DNA from 4 places in the Shewanella sp. 10N.286.54.B9 genome. Region 1 is predicted to be linked to each of the others. Evidence: predicted binding sites of a transcription regulator. Region 1 holds the regulator's gene; each other region holds the start of a gene.
What was found. The regulator sigma-54, encoded in region 1, starts transcription at its own class of promoters, with help from an activator protein. The targets are predictions, from matches to a motif close to GTTGGCACGNNNNTNGNNT.

Region 1 (4,735 bases):
TAACTCGCGGTGGCTAGTGGTCACTTTATGTCGTCCATCTTTAAAGTGTTCGGCAAGCCTTTCGGTGACATACACTGAGCGATGCTGGCCTCCGGTACAGCCAATCGCAATAGTCAGGTAACTGCGATTATTACGTTCTAGATCGGGAAGCCATGTACGGAGTAGATTCTCTATCTGCCAGATAAACTTATTCACTAACGGGCGTTGATTGAGAAAGTCCTGTACCGGTTTATCAAGCCCTGTCATTGGTCTTAGCTCGGGTTCCCAATGCGGGTTAGGCAGGAATCTAACGTCGAACATAAAGTCGGCTTCGGTTGGCATACCATGTTTAAACCCAAACGACTCAAACTTGATCATGAGCTCTTTATCAACATTACCCAATAAAATCTCACGAACTTGATCGTTAAGATCGTAGATGTTGAGGCTTGAAGTATCGATATAGTGGTCGACTATTTTGGCTAATGGTTCTAGCTGACGGCCTTCAAGTTGAATGGCTTCTTTCAAAGATATGTTGGAATGAGACAGCGGATGAAGTCGGCGAGTTTCGTTGTAGCGTTTAAGCAATACTTCATCGCTTGAGTTTAGAAAGAAGCTGAGTAACTCCACACCTTCTGGTAGATTGGTTAGGTGCTTTTCCAGCTCAGTTTCTTTCTCTGGCATATTGCGAATATCGACACTAATCGCAACGAGTTCTGAATTACCCGTTAGCTGCTCTAACAGTGTTCCCATCATCGGCAACGGAAGATTATCGACACAATAATAGCCGAGATCTTCTAGCATTCTTAAAAGAACGGATTTTCCAGAACCGGAACGACCAGAGACTAAAACAAGTTTCATCTTTTGACTACCTGATAGAAGTTAGAATGAGTGTTTTATATATGTTTACAAGATGTACAAGGGTATAGATTAACTTTTTTGTTGTTGAAAGCAAGAGCTTAGGCAAGAAGGAGAGAATAAATAATATTGTTGTCATATCCCCGTTCTACCTGAATATGCAGGATTCAGTGGGAATTTAATGGTCTTTAATCACGGCATTGATTGCCACGAATGGTTATTCCCTTGGTAAAATCAATAACACAGAGTAAAGCCCATTAAAGCCCATCGCAGAAGGCTTTGTGCCAGCCCACTTCGTTGTTGCACTGACTTAAAAGGGAATAACCATTTCTACGTTAATACGCCTAGAATTGAACTGGCACATAGCCTCTGAAACGAGCATCTTCAAGTAGAACGGGTATAAATACTTAGGCCTTTAAATAACCTACTTGTATAACATAAGGTTACTTAAAGACCTGACTAAATTAGCTATTGAGTGATCAAATCGTACAGTTCTGATTCACTGCTGCTTTTCCTCAACTGCTTAACGATAGCTTTATCGTTAAGCTTTTCAGCCATTGAAGACAAAGTGGCTAGGTGCTGCTCACATTGCTCTGCAGGAACCAAAAGTGCAAACAATATATCGACCGGCTGCTTATCTATCGAGTCAAAAGAGATCGGTGTTTCGCATTTGATTAATATGCCCAATGGATGGTCAATATTGGTCAATCGCCCATGCGGGATTGCGATTCCGTTGCCTATACCTGTGCTACCCATTTTTTCGCGAGCTAAAAGGCTCTCGAATATCTCTTGTGAAGATAGAGTAGGGTACTGGACAGCGGCAATGTCGCTGATGAGTTCCAGTACTTTTTTCTTACTGCCCGGAGTGGCACAGGTGGTGCACTCCGGCTGCAGGATGGTACATAGTTCCATCGTTAGTGTTTGGTCAGCTTCTCTTTGTGTTTAATAACCTGACGATCTAATTTATCGATCAGGGAGTCGATTGCGGCATACATGTCCGCATGTTCCGAAGTGGCAAAAACTTCCCCTTTTTTAAGGTGGATTCTTGCCTCGGCAATCTGCTGCATTTTTTCTACGTTCAAAATGACGTGGACATTATTGATCTGATCGAAATGACGTTCAAGCTTTGTAAACTTTTCTTCTACATAGCCACGCAGCGATGCAGTGATCTCGATGTGATGCCCAGTAAGGTTAATTTGCATAGAAAATTCCTCCAAGTGCCTAATTTTGAGTTATAAACTCTTACGTTGGTTTGAGGGCGGGATCAGCATTGCTTCACGGTATTTCGCGATAGTACGACGAGCAACTTTAATCCCTTGTTCTGCCAAAAGTTGCGCCATTTTGCTATCGCTTAATGGTTTCTTTTGGTTTTCAGCAGCGACTAACTTCTTAATAAACGCTCTAATAGCTGTAGATGAGCACTCTCCGCCGTCATCTGTGCCGACATGACTAGAGAAGAAATACTTTAATTCGAAAATACCTCTTGGGGTATGCATATACTTTTGAGTGGTAACCCTTGAGATGGTGGACTCATGCATCTCAACAGCTTCTGCAATATCGTTCAATACCATTGGCTTCATGGCTTCATCGCCATATTCAAAGAAGCCTTGCTGGAATTTAACGATGCAGTTACTGACCTTTAATAAGGTTTCATTACGACTTTCTAAACTTTTGATAAACCACTTAGCTTCCTGCAAATGACCACGGATAAACTGGCCATCAGCTTGGCTTTTAGTGCTGCGAGCCATTGATGCATAATGCTGATTAACATTGATTTTAGGCATGTAATCTGGATTGAGCTCAACCACCCAGCGGCCTTTCTTTTTGGCCACTGATACATCAGGAATAACGTATTCATCTTTACTGCGTGTGACTGCTAATCCTGGTCTTGGGTTGAGAGTTTGGATCAGGCTTATGGCTTCACGTAGCTCATCTTCTTTTAGCTTCGTTTTACGCATTAACTGCCTAAAATCGCGCCCTGCAATTAAATCTAAGTAGTCTTTGATGAGTAGGCGAGCATTATCAATATGTGGCGTGGTCGCGGCATATTGAGCTAACTGGATCAAGAGACATTCACTTAAGTCTCGAGCGGCTACGCCAATGGGGTCGAAATGCTGTACGCGTTTGAGCACGGCTTCAACTTCATCAATTTCTATCTCTGGATCGCCCATCGCCTCAAGAATATCTTCACAGTTTTGAGTGAGGTAACCACGTTCGTCAATAGCATCAATAATGGCGGTGGCGATAGCGAGGTCGTTATCAGAGAAAGGGGTTAAGTTCTTTTGCCACTCAAGGTGCTCATACAAGCCTTCGCTGGTTTCACCTTGGAATGGCATGTCGTCATCACGCATTCCGCCTGAGCTTGCATTTGATGAGACGGTATAGACTTCATCCCAGGTGGTATCCATCGGCAGTTCATCTGGCATTGAGTCTTGAGTCAATGCATCAGAGGTTTCTACTGCGGCACTATCTTGCTGGGGATCGACTTCGGCGCTGGCGCTGTAATCGTTGTCGCTATCAGATTCTGAGTAGCTATCGGATTCGCTGGTGGTGCGATCTTCGTTGCTGACAGCTTCGCCGTCAGATTGCTCTTCATCTAATTCGAGTAGGGGATTAGACTCTAATGCTTGCTGGATCTCTTGCTGCAGCTCTAAAGAGGACAGTTGCAGTAAGCGGATAGCCTGCTGTAACTGTGGAGTCATGGTTAGCTGCTGACCCATTTTGAGCTGAAGTGACGCTTTCATCTTACCGCTATTCCCTACACTGTAATTAAACGTTGAAGCTCGTTAATTTGGCGAAGAGAGCGCAAAGGCCCAACACTATGATTATATTAGTATACTTAACTAGTGCCGCGCTTTAAACGCTCATGTTGTTGATTAACTATAGCCTGAATTGTTCACCTAAGTACACTGCTCTAACCTGCTGGTTGTCTAAGATTTCGGCAGGCGTGCCTTCTGCAATGAGATTTCCGTGACTTACGATATATGCATGTTCACATACGTCTAATGTTTCACGAACGTTGTGGTCAGTAATAAGCACACCTAGGCCGCGACTTTTTAGCTGTTCAATGATTTTTTTAATGTCGATGACCGAAATAGGATCGACACCTGCAAAAGGTTCATCAAGCAAAATAAATTTTGGATTAGCTGCTAGCGCTCGTGCAATTTCAACTCGACGACGTTCACCACCAGATAGTGCCATACCTTGGCTATCTCGTATGTGAGTAATATGAAACTCTTCAAGTAAACTTTCTAGCTGCGCTTCACGCTGCTCATTATCAATATCGCTGCGAGTCTGCAGTACTGCCATGATGTTGTCACGGACCGAAAGTTTTCTAAAAATACTTGCTTCTTGGGGCAGGTAACCGATACCTTTTCGAGCCCTAAGGTGCATAGGATCTAAGGTTAAGTCATCTTCATCAATAAAGATCTGCCCCTTGTCGCTCTGCACTAACCCGACAACCATATAGAAAGTTGTAGTTTTACCTGCACCATTTGGACCTAATAGACCGACAATTTGCCCCGTTTTTACCGTTAAACTCACGTCTTGAACAACAGCTCGATTTTTATAACTCTTAGCTAAGTTGCGTGCGGTTAGCGTTTTTTGGATCATTGCTGCTCCTGCTTTTCTATCGGTTCCGCTGGGGTTTCAGGAGTCTCTTCTTGGTAGGCTTCAGGCTGAATGATAGTAATCACTCGGTCATTACCTTGGCCGGTGCTTTCAGCAATAAGTTGCTGTAAACCAATATTGTACTTAATGCGGTTGCCTGTGACCTGGCTACCCTCTTGTTCGAGTGTAGCATCACCTAGCAAGGTTAAGGTTCTGGTCGCGAGTTCGTAACGGATCTCTTTGGCACTTGCCGTTGCGGGGCGACCATCTTCCATGACTTGGGTGTATGTTG
Region 2 (4,735 bases), on a different contig from region 1:
ATAGCGAAAATGCCTGCTTAGCATTTTCATCCGTGACCACAAAACCTGTCATATTATTTAGCTCATCATAAGCTTCTGCAATGACTCCTAGCTTATCAAACCCAACTTTCCATGAAGAGTCCGCACTAAAGTGACCACCCACTTGAATAGGGTATGTAGGTGTTTTAACTTTCACCATCATTGGTGGCAATGTAAGTTGCGACATTTGACCTAGCAGCTGCTTTGCCAACGCATTCGCACTGAGAATAATCGGTTGCAAGTAAGCCATCACCTTGCCATTAATCTCGGCGCAATCGCCTAAGGCATAGACATTTTCAGTTGAAGTATTAAGTCGCTCATCGACCACAATGCCGTGTCTCACCTCTAAACCTGCTTGCTGTGCTAACTGAGTATTTGGCCGTAAACCAGCAGCTGATATCACACAATCGACTTCAAAGCGTCTAGCTGTACTTGTCGTTACAGTCAGCCCTTGCTTCTTTAAATCTGCATCATTTTCGATTAGTGAATTAGCAGTAGAAAACTCTATTACACTCACAGTATCATTTAGCGCAAGCGTCATGCCTGCATCAAGCAAGGTACGTTCAAGTTTCAGCGCGACAAAATCGGGGGCAACATTGGCAAGCAATCGACTGTTTGGCTCAACCACTACCACCTCTTTCCCACAGGCTTGCAGATCCATCGCGAGCTCTGTACCAATCAAACCTCCACCCATTAGCAATATTCGATCAGCACGACTTAAGACCGCTTGCGAACCACGATATTCAGACAAACTATTGAGGGTGATTACACTGCCTTGCCCATCACCTTTAATAGGCGGTATAAAGGCACTAGCGCCCGTGGCAAACACTAACTTAGCGTAATGATAAGTTTGACCACCAGCATCTACACTGTGCATTTTAGTGTCAATGCTGTCGACTCGGGTATTAGTCACTATTTCGATTTGTTGCTGCGCCGAAAAGTCCGCAGCAGATTGCAATATCAACGTATCTGCATCTTGCCCTTTGGAAAAAACATGACTTAAATCGGGCTTGTTATATTCATCGCCGTTATCGGCTGTTATCACTAGAATGGGCAGCTCTTTGTCTTGTCTGCGAATATTTTTTATCAATTGATAAGCGGCAAAGCCGCTACCAATGATCACAACAGGTGCTGTCATGATTGAGTCCTCTTGATACCAATCGGTATAATACGTCTCTAGCCGTTATGCTCAACAAACACATCTTTCCCCAAGTTACACTCTGGGCAGAGAAAATATTCAGGTACATCAGCCCAAGCAGTTCCAGGCTCAATCTCTTGGTTTGGTTCACCTTTTACGGGCGAGTAAACCCAATTACATACGGTGCAAATCATGCATTGGCAATCGCTTGGGTGTTCAGCAAGCGCCACTTCTTCAGTATTTGCAGATACAGACTTAGCTGCTTGAACAGCAGGCTTAGACTCAGTGTTAAGCCCTGTATCAGCAAGACTAGCGACTGCTGTAAGAGGTTGTAGCGCCCACTGTTTTGCAATTTGACGCCCATGTTCACGACATTCACGCATCGCTTTGCCATCAGGTCGCCATTTGGTTTTAAGACCCAGTGCAGTTTCAAAGCCTGCATCCATTAAGCGAGTGTTGATTCGATCAACAGCGCCGCCATTCCAACCATAACTACCAAATGCTGCCGCTTTTTTACCTCGAAACCTAAGGCCAGTGATCTCTTCTAACATGCCAGCAATTTTTGGCATCATGACATTGTTCATGGTTGAAGAACCGACAAGCACACCTTTAGAACGGAAAGTGTGCGAAAGAATTTCATTCTTATCGTGTTTAGAAACATTAAACACTTTAACCGCGACACCAGGGTCAACATCGTGAATACCTTGGGCAATTGCATCAGCCATCATACGAGTGTTATTCGACATTGAATCATAGAAGATAGTGATCTTATCTTCTTGGTAGCTGTCTGCCCACTCAAGGTATTGGTGAATAATCTGAGTCGGGTTGTCGCGCCATACAATACCGTGGGCGGTTGCAATCATGTCCACTGGCACGTTAAAGCTCAACACTTCATGAATTTTGGCGGTAACTAGGCTGCTAAAAGGAGTAAGAATGTTGGCGTAATAGCGCAAGCACTGCTCTTTAAGCTCATTCTGGTCAACCTCGTCATTAAACAGATGCTCATCGCAGTAATGCTGGCCAAAGGCATCATTACTAAACAGCACTGCATCTTCGGTCATATAGGTCATCATGCTATCTGGCCAGTGCAGCATTGGCGCTTCAATAAAGATAAGTTGTTTACCATTGCCAATATCGACGCTGTCGCCGGTTTTAACTATTTTGAAGTTCCATTCAGGGTGATGGTGATGGCCGACAATCGAGTCTACAGCAGCTTCAGTACAGTAAATTGGCGTGCCTGGGATTTTTTGCATCAAGGCCGTTAACGCACCGGAGTGATCTTCTTCGGCATGGTTTATCACAATGAAATCGATACTGTTAAGATCAATTTCCATCTCAAGATTTTGAATAAACTGATGACTAAATCTATGGTCAACGGTATCGATTAATACAGTCTTCTGCTCTCGAATAAGATAACTGTTATAGCTGGTGCCACGGGTCATTTTGTATTCTGTACCATGGAAGTCTTGTACTTCCCAATCGCGTTGGCCGACCCAGTGGATATTGTTTTTTACATGAATTGTCATTAGCTACTACCTAAAAGATTAAATAAATTTTTAATTTCTAAGTTGAGTAATTGCACTAACCGTGCCAGATATTTAATCGATTGAAAACATGCGCAATGTATAGAAAACCAACATACTCACAGTGTCTTTATGACAATGGTAAAGCATGTAAAATAGACAAAAGGAATGTCTTAAAGACGATACTTGGTAGGAGTCTTTATGACAAGAAGAGGGAAGAAGAATGATATTGGACTGCGCTAAAACGCAAAAAGCGAACCTTTCGGCTCGCTTTTCAAATAATCAAACAAGGTTAACCTCGTTTAATTATCTCAAGTGACTCATGTAGTCTTTAGACTAATTGAGTCGACTTTCAACTTAGATAGCAACTACGTTAGCTGCTTGTGGGCCTTTTTGGCCTTGCTCTAGGTCGAAAGAAACTTTTTGGCCTTCAGCAAGAGTTTTGAAACCGTCTGAAGCGATTGCACGGAAATGTACGAATACGTCAGCGCCGCCATTGTCTTGAGTGATGAAGCCAAAACCTTTGTCTTCGTTAAACCATTTTACGATACCAGTAGTTGAATTAGACATTTTGTGTCCCTTATATAATTAAAAAATTAATAAATCTATCGCGAAATTGCGATGTGCTGAGAGCTTGAATTATTAAATGTGACGATGAAGCTAAGGGAAACACTATGGATAACAACGATAACGCAGTAATCTGAGGCTTACTTTTACTTGATGGTTCACTAATAACTCTGAATGCCAGAGCAAGGCGTACTTTACAGCAGTCAGGGATATTGTAAAGGTTTAATTTATGTAAAAAGAGATCACGGCGGCGCTTTTTCGCTGCGGCTTACAGCATCAAGCAAAAGAATCTGCCTTACTATTAATCGTTTAAAAAATGAACAGCCATTATAATCTCTAGTTGATATTTTTTCACCTAATGCAACAATCAAGCTTATTTAAAATAGACTCAAGCTGATAAGTTGAACAGCTAACCACTTTTTGGGTGCTATTTTTTTAGGCGTTATAACAGTAGTATTTGATACAGGGTCATGCTGCAATCACCTACAACCAGTGGTTAGGTTCAGATTTTACTGCTGCCGATAGCGCGACTATTTGCAAGTAATATGACTCGTGTTATAACTCAATTAACAACGGAATAAAGACTCTTAGGGATAAGTATGTATATACCTGTTCCACCTGAAGATGCAGGATTCAGTGGGAGTTTAATGGACTTTAATCACGGCATTGATTGCAACGAATGGTCATTCCCTTGGTAAAATCAATAACACTGAGTAAAGCCCATTAAAGCCCATCGCAGAAGGCTTTGTGCCAGCCCACTTCGTTGTTGCACTCACTTAAAAGGGAATAACCATTTCTACGTTAATACGCCTAGAATTGAACTGGCACATAGCCTCTGAAACGAGCATATTCAAGTGGAACGGGTATAAAACAAATCACGAAAACCAACTGTTTTGTAAATGCAAACACTGCAATTCAGAGGATGTACATATTATCTTTTCGTTTATCCCTAATCTGCTGTCATACCCATTAGGCCTATGTGTACTGACTTTAATGGGAGTTCAACCATTTCCGGTAAAACTGCATTGTAAAACCTGTGCTAAAGCGTTTTATGGCAGTGGGATACATCACTAATCAAACTCACTTTTAATCGGCTCTAAAAACGAGAACTCGCTTATATGGATAACCCTGCAACCCTGCTCATCGTGCAAAACCTGCAGCAATCTAAAGCCTTTTACATCGACATACTAGGGCTTGAATTGATATCTGAAACTGATTCTTGCCTTAAACTACTGGCAGGAAACCACAGCGTCTTGATGTTTCAAGGAACGTTACCAGCGAGTAAGTATGAGCACGGTTACAACGCCAGTTCCACTCTGGTTTTTAGCGTAAAAAACCTTGATGAAACAATCAAAGAGCTAAAATGTCACAACGTAGAATTTATTCATCAAACACCCAATGCAAATGACAGGGGTCGATATGCAGCCTTTAAAGACCCATCAGGTATAGTGCATGAGATTTTTGAGCCTTACGATTAGTCGGCAGTGTT
Region 3 (4,735 bases), on a different contig from region 1:
GACCTTTTGCCCGCGAAAAAGTGCGCTGAACTCGTCAGCACTAAATTGGTAAGTTAACCATCTACCAGGTTCGGTATTGAAGGTGCGAGAGTACGCCGCAGCGTCCCAGTCATTATTTGTACGTAAACGCAGTTGATACTGCCTACCATCGCCTTTCACGCGAATATTAACGTGCGTTGCCTTTGCTGGCACTTTAGTGGTTAAACTCGTTCTTGTTGAGGCAAAGCCGCCGTTGTTATCAAGTGATAACTCACCACTAAAAGTCGCGACTTTATTGTCATAACTAATGGCGCTGCTTGTTACTCCTCCCATTACAGAATCATTGATAATATTCCAGTTATTCTCGGGCTCAATAGTAAAAGGTGCAGCAAGGCTCACGCTACTCATTAATAGGCTCCCTAGAAGCAGTGTAATGTTGGTTGATAAGTTGCGTTGTTCTTTCCCGTGTTGATTCATTCTATATTGATAGCTGGCTGGCTTCATATTGTTCTCTTGTAAATAGCTTTATCATCAATACGACGCAAGCACTGATTTGGATGACTGTTTATTTTTTAAAAAGTATATGGAATAGGAAACGATATAAAAAAGCCGCGATGGGTGGAGTGCAACATCGCGGCAAAATAGACCTACTTTTGAGAGTGTTAATCCATTGTCAGTATTTGGCTCTCGCTGTCAGCCATATAACTCCATTCCACATACTGTGGGTTTTGTCCTTCATAATACCAAATCACGGCAATTAACTGACTTTCATGGTTAGCAATTTTCAGCTCTTTGTTTAGCTTACCATCGCTTAAAGGGCCTCTAAATAAACAAGAGTCAAAGTTAACGCTGTAACTGCCACCTTGAGCGGTATAGTCATCACATAGTGAGAAATAACCGCGGCTCTGGTTGCTTTTATCGACATTAATCGTTAGCTGATAAGAAGCTTCTAAGGCGTTATCAGCATCAACGACTAAATCATCGAGAGACGTCGGATCAGGTGCTAGCTCCGGATCTGTGGTCGTTGTTGTCGTTGTCGTCGCTGTTGGTGTAACCGCCGCAGGCGTAGGACTTGCACCGTCTCCATCGCCGCCACCACCACAAGCTGTTAATGCCAATAATGACAATGCGATAAGACTTAAACGAACATTGATGATTTTTTCAATTTGAGTTTTCATGTGATTCTCCATTAATCGTTAAAGATAAGTGCATTGTCGGCATTTTCGTACCAAGTTGGATTAGTTGCGCCTGTGTCATCGGCAGCAAAATCAACAAACTCGGAATAAGCATTGTCTAAGCGCTCTTTCTCTTTAGGGTGCTTCCATGTCACAGGGATCTCAATTGCCCAAGCCATGCCATTCTCATTCTGGAAGTACTGGTTTTCACTTGGATTTGAAGCATCTTCTCGGTAGCCGAAATAGTTGCTTGAGAACTTATCCGTAGGTGCTTGGTTCTTTAAGTGGATCTCAAGCTGACGACCAGGATTAGCACCAACTGCATTTTTGGCTGCAAGTCCATGATCGGTATTCGGTGTTGCGAAAATAAATGGGTCATAAGGGAAAGCTGGGATTATGCTTTCTGACACTGGTACATCAAATGGGATATCCAGTGACCATGTGGTTCTGAAGGCGCTTTCACAACCTGTTTCAGTTCTCAGGTATTCACAACCTTGCTCTAGCGTCACATAATCGGAAAGATCTTGAGTAAAGATAAACACCGCATTAGTTTGGCCGGTTTCCAGTGGAGAATCTTGCTGAGCAATATCATCAATGCTCCAGTTAATCAAAGACTCCTTAATCTTGTTACGACTAACACCAGGTAGATGCACGCCAAAGCCGTTATGATAAGCTGCGCCCATCGCTGCTAGCTGAGCTTCAAAGCCAATACGCCTCACTTTATTGTCTTTTACATATTCAATAATGCGTAGCTGCACCACTACATCGTTCATGTCAAAGTCGCCCAAATCTGGGTATAGATCCTCATAGGCAAGCGTGGTGAAAGTAGAAGAAGAAGGGTAGTAGTTAATGGTGACACCAGTTTCAGTTAAGGTCACGGCATAGTCTTCAACTTCGCCATCTCCAACACCACCGGTCGCGGCAATATCTTGTTGCGTGCTTAAACGAAAGCGTGCCCAGGTTGGTCCCTCTTTTGCCCAACTAGGAACTTCAATGCTAATGGTGTTTAAACCGTTGTCTAACGGTTCGCCAAGGATGATCTGTTCTTCTAATTCAAAGGTACCGCTTTGATCCCAATCAAACCATGCATTTAAATAGCCATCTCCACCTTTGGCAGTAACCAGTAAAATGGCGCTTTCACCCAGTTCAAAACCGGTCGGCATGACCACACCATCATCATCATCGGAGTTATCGCTAGCATCATCTGACAGTGGCGCTGCGTAACCATCGGACTCATTATCAACTAATGCACCTAAGTACAAGTTATCGCTTATTGAGTGACGAGCACCGTTTGAGTCTAGTACCGTACCGTATGAATCAGGAGCATCACCAAAATCCACTGAGTCACCGACAGTCACTTCAGCTAAAGCACATCTCGCGCCGTCATTACTTGAGGATGCGGGTCCATAGGCAAATAAAACGGCAGTTGGTGAAGCATCATTCACGTTGACTTTGTAGATATTACCGTTGCTATTATTACTGACGTATAAATTTCCATCAGGGTCGAAAAACTGTGCGCCAAAGATAAAATTTCTACCACTCGAGGTTATTACAGTACCTAAGTCCGTTGCTGCCCCGGTTGTCACGTCAATACGCAGCAACTTGCCGTTAGAGCCATTGCTTATCGCATAAATGTGACCGTCTGTTGGGTGAAAGGCCAGATCGGTAATATAGTAATTAGCATTCTGTTTACTTCCTGGAATGATAGTCATGTTGTAGTTTGCAGGGTTATCGAGGGGGATTTTGAATAAGCCTTTACCTTTACGGTAGCCATACCAGACGTTTTCCGCAATGGCGACATCACCGACATAGATAGAGCCCGCAGCGGCTGAGTCAGCATCTTTAGAGACAGTTAACGCGGCTATTTGATAGTCGTTGCCTGTCTTGCCCAATGTTCCGTTTGAATAATCCCAGCCGTAAATGTAGTTGTCGTGGTAGTTAAAGCCAACACCATTATAAGCGTCGCCGTTGCCCATATCATTGGACAATACAGTGTAACTACCTGTCGCTAAATTCACACCGTAAGTTTTGGCCGTATTTGATTGTTTTTGAATGACAAACGCTTCAGTAGGACAAGCGCTAAAAGGCTCAGAGGCATTAACATTCGCTGATATAAGAAGGCTAAGAAGTAAAGGGGAACCGCAGCTCAATGAAATAGTCTTGGATATTTTCATAATGCATCTCTCACTGTCATGTTATCAAAGTAAACTAGATAATGCATAAGACGTGCCATTATATAAACATTATATTTATCAATAGCTTGATTTGTTTTTGTGTGGCGTGACAGCTAGTTTTTTGCATTTTGCAAACAGAAATAGTAACAACAAGCACTATGGTCCGTGATGCAATAGAGAGTGAATTAGCAGTGAATAAATCGTTGTGAGTGTATGTTTATTATACTTATTTGCTTAACTGCATAACGGTGCTAAGTTTTATCTAGCGATAACATCTTGTTAACTATTGTTTGGGTGGTAGCAAATTTATGTCTAAACTGCGTATCGGAATAGTATGTCACCCTAGCATTGGTGGCTCAGGCCTAGTCGCAACCGAACTTGGCCTTGGTTTAGCCAAACTTGGTCATGAGATTCACTTTATTTCCAGTGTTAGGCCTTTTAAACTCATTGAAGATTTTCAGCAGCTTTTCTTTCATTCTGTAGAGGCAATTAATTATCCGCTTTTTTCAGACCCTCTATATACCTTTGCGCTAACGGCTAAAATTGTTGAAGTTGCGGAGCAATATCAACTCGATGTAGTGCACGCGCATTACTCTATACCTCACTCTTTATGTGCGTATCTTGCGGGGGAGATCAGCCAACATAAATTCTCTACGGTAACAACCATTCACGGCACTGATGTCACGGTAGTTGGGCAAGATAAACCTCTGTATCCGCTTAATAAGTTTAGTATTCACAAAAGCAATAAGGTCACAACAGTCTCAAGTTTCCAACGTAACTATATTTACAGCCACTTTGATAATGATAAATCGATAGATGTCATCCATAACTTTATTGATCTGAATGTGTTCTCGCCAACATTTGCCAACATTAATACCCGCAGACAAATGGCGAAAGACGATGAAAAAGTGGTGATGCATGTTTCAAACTTTAGAGCACTTAAAAATACCGATACGGTGATTCAAGCATTTCATCTACTACTTCGTAAAGTGAATGCACGTTTGGTGCTGCTCGGTAGTGGGCCATATATAGATAACATTAAAGCTCAGTGCGACCAGCTCGGCATATTGCGCCATGTTACTTTTATGGGGGATGTGATGCATGTGGAGTCCTACCTTCCGAATGCTAATTGCGTTATCCAGCCAAGTTATCGTGAGTCGTTTAGCATGGTGCTGCTGGAAGCTATGGCCTGCGCAGTTCCGACTATCAGTAGCAATGTAGATGGGATCCCTGAAGTGGTTGAGCATGGAGTGAGCGGTTATATGTTTGATCCTGACGATGCATTAGCGATGGCAAAAGCAATGGAAACTATTCTGCTAGACGATAATAAGCAGCAACAAATGGGACTCGCAGGGAGGGCGCGGGCTAGAGCACTCTTTAGTCCCGAGCAAAAAATAGCCCAGTATG
Region 4 (4,735 bases), on a different contig from region 1:
TCGCGCTTGGTGTTCATGCTGTCTTTGTAGCGCAGGTCGATAGGGTTACCACCAATAGTGACATTTCCACCACCAGCATAAATGGGGTCAAGTGAGAGGTCGGTGCCTTTTTTAATTTCGTTATTGGCGCTCTTTTTCGCTTGAGTCGATTCCATCAACATAACAGTAATAATATCGCCTACTTTCAAGGCTTTAATATCTGAATAAAGGCTAGAGGCTTGGCTGTCTTGATACATTGAACCTGTCGCTGCTATTTTCGTTGGTGGCGCTTCTGGGTAAACAGGCGCGTAATAAGGATCGTCTGCAATTGGCTTTTCATTGGTTGAACTACAACCTGAAAGCGCAGCAATAACGAGTAAAATCCAATAACGATTCATAAATAGTCTCTTTATATTACGGGCAAATCGAATGCCAAAACCTGTGAAAACATGCGAATACTGCACTAATGCTATAAATTCTGATTCACGTACGACAGCATCTGATCGACTGCTGAAATAACCTTTGAATTCATCTCGTAAATGCGTTGGCTTTCAATCAAGTTAACCAGCTCTTCGGTTACATTCACATTGGAGGTTTCAAGTGCCCCTTGGCGAATTGCGCCCATGCCGTCAAGTGATGCAGTGCCTTGTATAGGCGTGCCACTGGCGCCCGTTTCCATATAGAGGTTTTGCCCCATAGGATCCAGACCCGCTGGGTTAATAAAGTCTGACATCGCTAGCTGTCCAACCACTTGGTTTTCAGCATTACCAGGGGTTTTAACCGAGACTTCTCCCTCTGCTGAAACGGTAATGCTAGTGGCATCATCTGGAATAGTGATGGCTGGTTGCACTACATAGCCAGAACCTGGGGTCACAATTTGGCCGGTATCATCGAGGCTAAACTGACCCGTACGTGTATATGCCGCGGTGCCATCTGGCATTTGCACTTCAAAAAAGCCGGGGCCTTCAACCATCAAATCAAGCGAGTTGTCAGTGGTTAGCATGTTGCCTTGAGTAAAGACTTTTTGCGTTGCGACCACTTGAGTACCCGCGCCAATATTCAAACCATTTGGCAGCTTGGTATTTGATGCACTCACCCCACCCGCTTGGTTAACGTTTTGATAGAGGAGATCTTCAAATACCGCACGGCTCTTTTTAAAGCCAACTGTACTGGCGTTAGCAACATTATTCGAAATAACAGAAATATCAGTCTGCTGAGCGTCTAAACCAGTCTTACTTATCCATAAAGCGGGATGCATATTAAATCTCCTAGCTAATGCGCATTAATGAAGCAGATGCTTTATCTGTTTCTTCAGCTGTTTTCATCATTTTGACTTGCATCTCAAACTGACGTTGTATGTCAATCATCGATACCATCTCGTGTACAGCATTGACGTTACTGCCTTCAACGGCCCCACTCAGTAGACCAACGGAAAGGTCAGCTGGTGCGGGTTCACCCGACATTTGACGAAACAGTCCATCTTTGCCGCGCATTAAGTTTTCATTACCAGGGTTGACCAATTTAATACGGCCAACCTCTTCAATTACCTCAGCGGTTGCCCCTGTTGGACGAACAGAGATAATGCCATCTTGAGATATTTCAATTTTTTCGATTGGCAGTGGCAACACAATAGGTCCATTGTCACCCATTAATGGGGTACCTTTATCGTTACGCAATACGCCAGTGGTATCAAAACTTAAACTACCTGAACGGGTATAAGCTTCACCGCCATCATCGGCTTGCACCGCAATCCAACCATCGCCCTTTACGGCAATATCTAAATCTCGACCAGTGGTCTTTATCGGACCATTGGTAAAATCTGCTGACGGAGTCTCTGTCATAGCAAATACACGTGTTGGCAGTCCTTCACCAAAGGCTTGCATTGAACGCGCTTGTGCGAGATCAGCTTTAAATCCATCAGTGTTTGCGTTTGCCAAATTGTTGGCGCTAATGGCCAACGAATTCATATTCTGCTTTGCGCCGCTCATAGCGACATAGAGTAACTTGTCCACGTAATGCTCCGTCAAACTTCCGTCTAACGTATTAATTAGCAAGCATCGTGCCAGAAATCTAATTTACAAATTAAGTATAGAAAGAAGAGTTTACGAATAGAGTAGTGAACTATGATAAGAGAGAGGAAACACGTTGCCGCTGCGGCAACGTGTTTTAGTAAAGTCTGCGAATAGATTAACGGATCTGCAATACCGTTTGTTGCAAGGTATTGTTTACTTCCAATGTACGAGAGTTAGCTTGGAAGTTACGCTGCGCCGAAATCAAATCAACAAGTTCAGTGGTTAAGTCTACGTTTGATTGCTCAAGTGCCGATGAACGAATACTACCGAAGGTACCACTGTTAGCTTCACCCGCTAATGCCGGGCCCGAATCAAGGCTGGCTTTCCATGAGGTGTTACCTGCCTGTGATAAACCTTGTTCATTAGCAAAACGTACCAATGCTACGCGCGCTAATGGCACGGTTGAACCGTTACTATAACTGGCGTTAATCAGGCCATCTGCGCCCACTTCAACGTTAGTTAATCGCCCGACGGTAGTACCATCTTGGGTCAATTCAGTCACTTCAAAAGGTGAGGCATATTGCGTCGGATTATTAAAGTTCAAGGTCAAGGTTTGCGAACCGTCAGCGCCAGGGCCGAGTACATTGGCGCCGCCTACCCCTAGTTGCTCAGTCTGAATAACGGCTGGGTTACTGCCAGTGTATGCACCCGTATCATTAAATGAAACTGCAGCACCTTTCCAACCGCCAGCAGTTTCAGCATTTTTGGTGCCATCGACCAAACCATCACCACTCGTATCAACATCATAGGTTCCGGCTGCAGGGTCAACATTAACTTTCTTACCATCAACAGCGTAGAACGCTACCCAGTTACTCTCACCAGTATGCGCAGCATTAGGAGGACGAACAAAGTAAGTCGTCATCACATGCGGCTCACCAAGCGAGTCGTACATGGTTACTGATGTTGAGTTATTGAATGTATCTGGGTCATCGGGATCGAAATTAGCTGGGTCAAAGGTTTTATCGCCCGCATTAAGGTTCATCTGCAAACCAATATTATCCGTTTTAACCGGACTGCCTGCAGTATCAGGAATTTGTACTGGTTGAGTGGTTGTCAAACTGACAGAGGTTGAGTTGCCATCTTTATCAACCGGGAAGGTTTGTAGGAAATTACCTGCCGAATCGACCATATAATTGTTCGAGTCAAACTTGAATGCGCCAGCACGGGTAAATGAGTGGTCTTGAGAACCGACTTCAGAAGAGGTCACAAAGAAGCCACCACCGTTAATCGCCATATCAAGCGAGTTATTGGTAAACTGTAAACTACCTTGATGGAACTGCTGCGCCACTTGGCTGGTTGCCACGCCACCACCAACGGTTGTTTTGCTGTTAGCGAAAATAGAGCTGGCGTAAACATCGGCAAATTCAGCGCGAGACTCTTTAAAGCCAGTAGTGTTTACGTTAGCGATATTGTTTGCCGTTGTATTTAGATCTTTTTGCGCAGACGATATACCGCTCAAAGCAATGTTAAATGACATAGTTCACCTCAATCCTTGTTCAATTCGTTTTAGCAGAGGCAGTACTTGCCGCTACTATTAATATCTGTCGGACGTTTACGATTCTGATACCGCTAATACATCACTGATTTTAATGCCACCCACGCCACGTAAATTCAAAATAGCACCGGTTGCTGCAGTACCTAATGAAACGCTGGTCACATGTGCGTAGGTTGAAACGGGGAGCTCTTCACTCTTACCGTCAACGTTACCCGTCACTTTAAGGGTATAGCTGCCTTCAGCCACCGGTTCACCATTTTTGCCCATGCCGTCCCAAGTAATATCGACGTTACCGCCTGCACTACCATCAACGGAAAAAGTAGAAATAAGCTGGCCAGTTTCATCTTCAACGCGAACCGTTAAGTCCTTAATCGTTTCCGGGGTACTGACAATCGCTTTTATGTTGGGCTCATCGGCAGACACATAACCTGTATCCGATGGAATTAACACTTTCTGACCCACAAGGCCTGACGCCTGCAGCGCTTGGCTCGAGGTTGTTAATGCATTGAGGTTAACAATCTCTTCATTAAGTTTGCTGATCCCATCAACGGTTGAAAACGATGCCATCTGCTGGATCATTTGGTCATTATCGACCGGTTTAAAGGGATCTTGCATCGACAACTGTTGACTCAATAACGAGAAGAAATCTTCTTGAGATAGCTCCTGACTATTAGGCTCAGGTATTGAGTTTTCTGCCGGCAAACGAAGGCTATCTAAAAACGGGTTACCGGTTGTAGATGTCTGCTCTGTCGACGCACTAGCTTGTGTCGTCGCTTGCGATGCTTGTGGCGTAACGGCTCCTGCCTGTTGCGGCTGAGCGGTTGCCGATTGCGTGTTATTGAGCGGATTAATCAGGCTCAAAATTTACCTCCAGCTTTCACTGAGTTACTTGCCAATTCTAAGAGTTTGCTGAAGCATCGATTTCGCTGCATCAGTGACTTGTACATTCATTTGATAGGAGCGAGAGGCTGAGATCATGTTTGCCATCTCCTCCATCACGTTAACGTTGGGCTTATAGATAAAGCCGTCAGTGTCTGCCATTGGATGGCCGGGAGAAAATTCTTTATTTAAGGGTAAGTCACTTTCAACAATACCTTTAACCGCCACGGACTGTGATGCACTTTGATGCTGTTGTGCTTTGCTCATTTCGGCTTCAAAAATAGGATGACGTGCGCGGTAAGTCTCGCCA

Region 2: norV (anaerobic nitric oxide reductase flavorubredoxin) is a predicted target of sigma-54. The motif match lies at 2,733-2,751, and genes of this name have one in related genera.
Region 3: AB4135_RS10665 (LruC domain-containing protein) is a predicted target of sigma-54. The motif match lies at 3,370-3,388, and genes of this name have one in related genera.
Region 4: flgF (flagellar basal-body rod protein FlgF) is a predicted target of sigma-54. The motif match lies at 2,028-2,046, and genes of this name have one in related genera.

The regions. Positions count from the first base shown of each region.
Region 1 is NZ_JBFRIY010000017.1:14,285-19,019, forward strand. It holds gene rapZ (RNase adapter RapZ) at 1-837, opposite strand, end outside; gene ptsN (PTS IIA-like nitrogen regulatory protein PtsN) at 1,303-1,746, opposite strand; gene hpf (ribosome hibernation promoting factor) at 1,749-2,036, opposite strand; gene AB4135_RS05925 (RNA polymerase factor sigma-54) at 2,067-3,578, opposite strand; gene lptB (LPS export ABC transporter ATP-binding protein) at 3,715-4,446, opposite strand; gene lptA (lipopolysaccharide transport periplasmic protein LptA) at 4,443-4,735, opposite strand, start outside.
Region 2 is NZ_JBFRIY010000070.1:9,722-14,456, forward strand. It holds gene norW (NADH:flavorubredoxin reductase NorW) at 1-1,156, opposite strand, end outside; gene norV (anaerobic nitric oxide reductase flavorubredoxin) at 1,195-2,682, opposite strand; gene AB4135_RS20320 (cold-shock protein) at 3,037-3,249, opposite strand; gene AB4135_RS20325 (VOC family protein) at 4,365-4,724, shown strand.
Region 3 is NZ_JBFRIY010000029.1:124-4,858, forward strand. It holds gene AB4135_RS10655 (CIA30 family protein) at 1-387, opposite strand, end outside; gene AB4135_RS10660 (hypothetical protein) at 642-1,157, opposite strand; gene AB4135_RS10665 (LruC domain-containing protein) at 1,169-3,328, opposite strand; gene bshA (N-acetyl-alpha-D-glucosaminyl L-malate synthase BshA) at 3,637-4,735, shown strand, end outside.
Region 4 is NZ_JBFRIY010000040.1:7,838-12,572, reverse strand. It holds gene flgH (flagellar basal body L-ring protein FlgH) at 1-377, opposite strand, end outside; gene flgG (flagellar basal-body rod protein FlgG) at 449-1,237, opposite strand; gene flgF (flagellar basal-body rod protein FlgF) at 1,248-1,991, opposite strand; gene flgE (flagellar hook protein FlgE) at 2,167-3,528, opposite strand; gene flgD (flagellar hook assembly protein FlgD) at 3,604-4,407, opposite strand; gene flgC (flagellar basal body rod protein FlgC) at 4,432-4,735, opposite strand, start outside.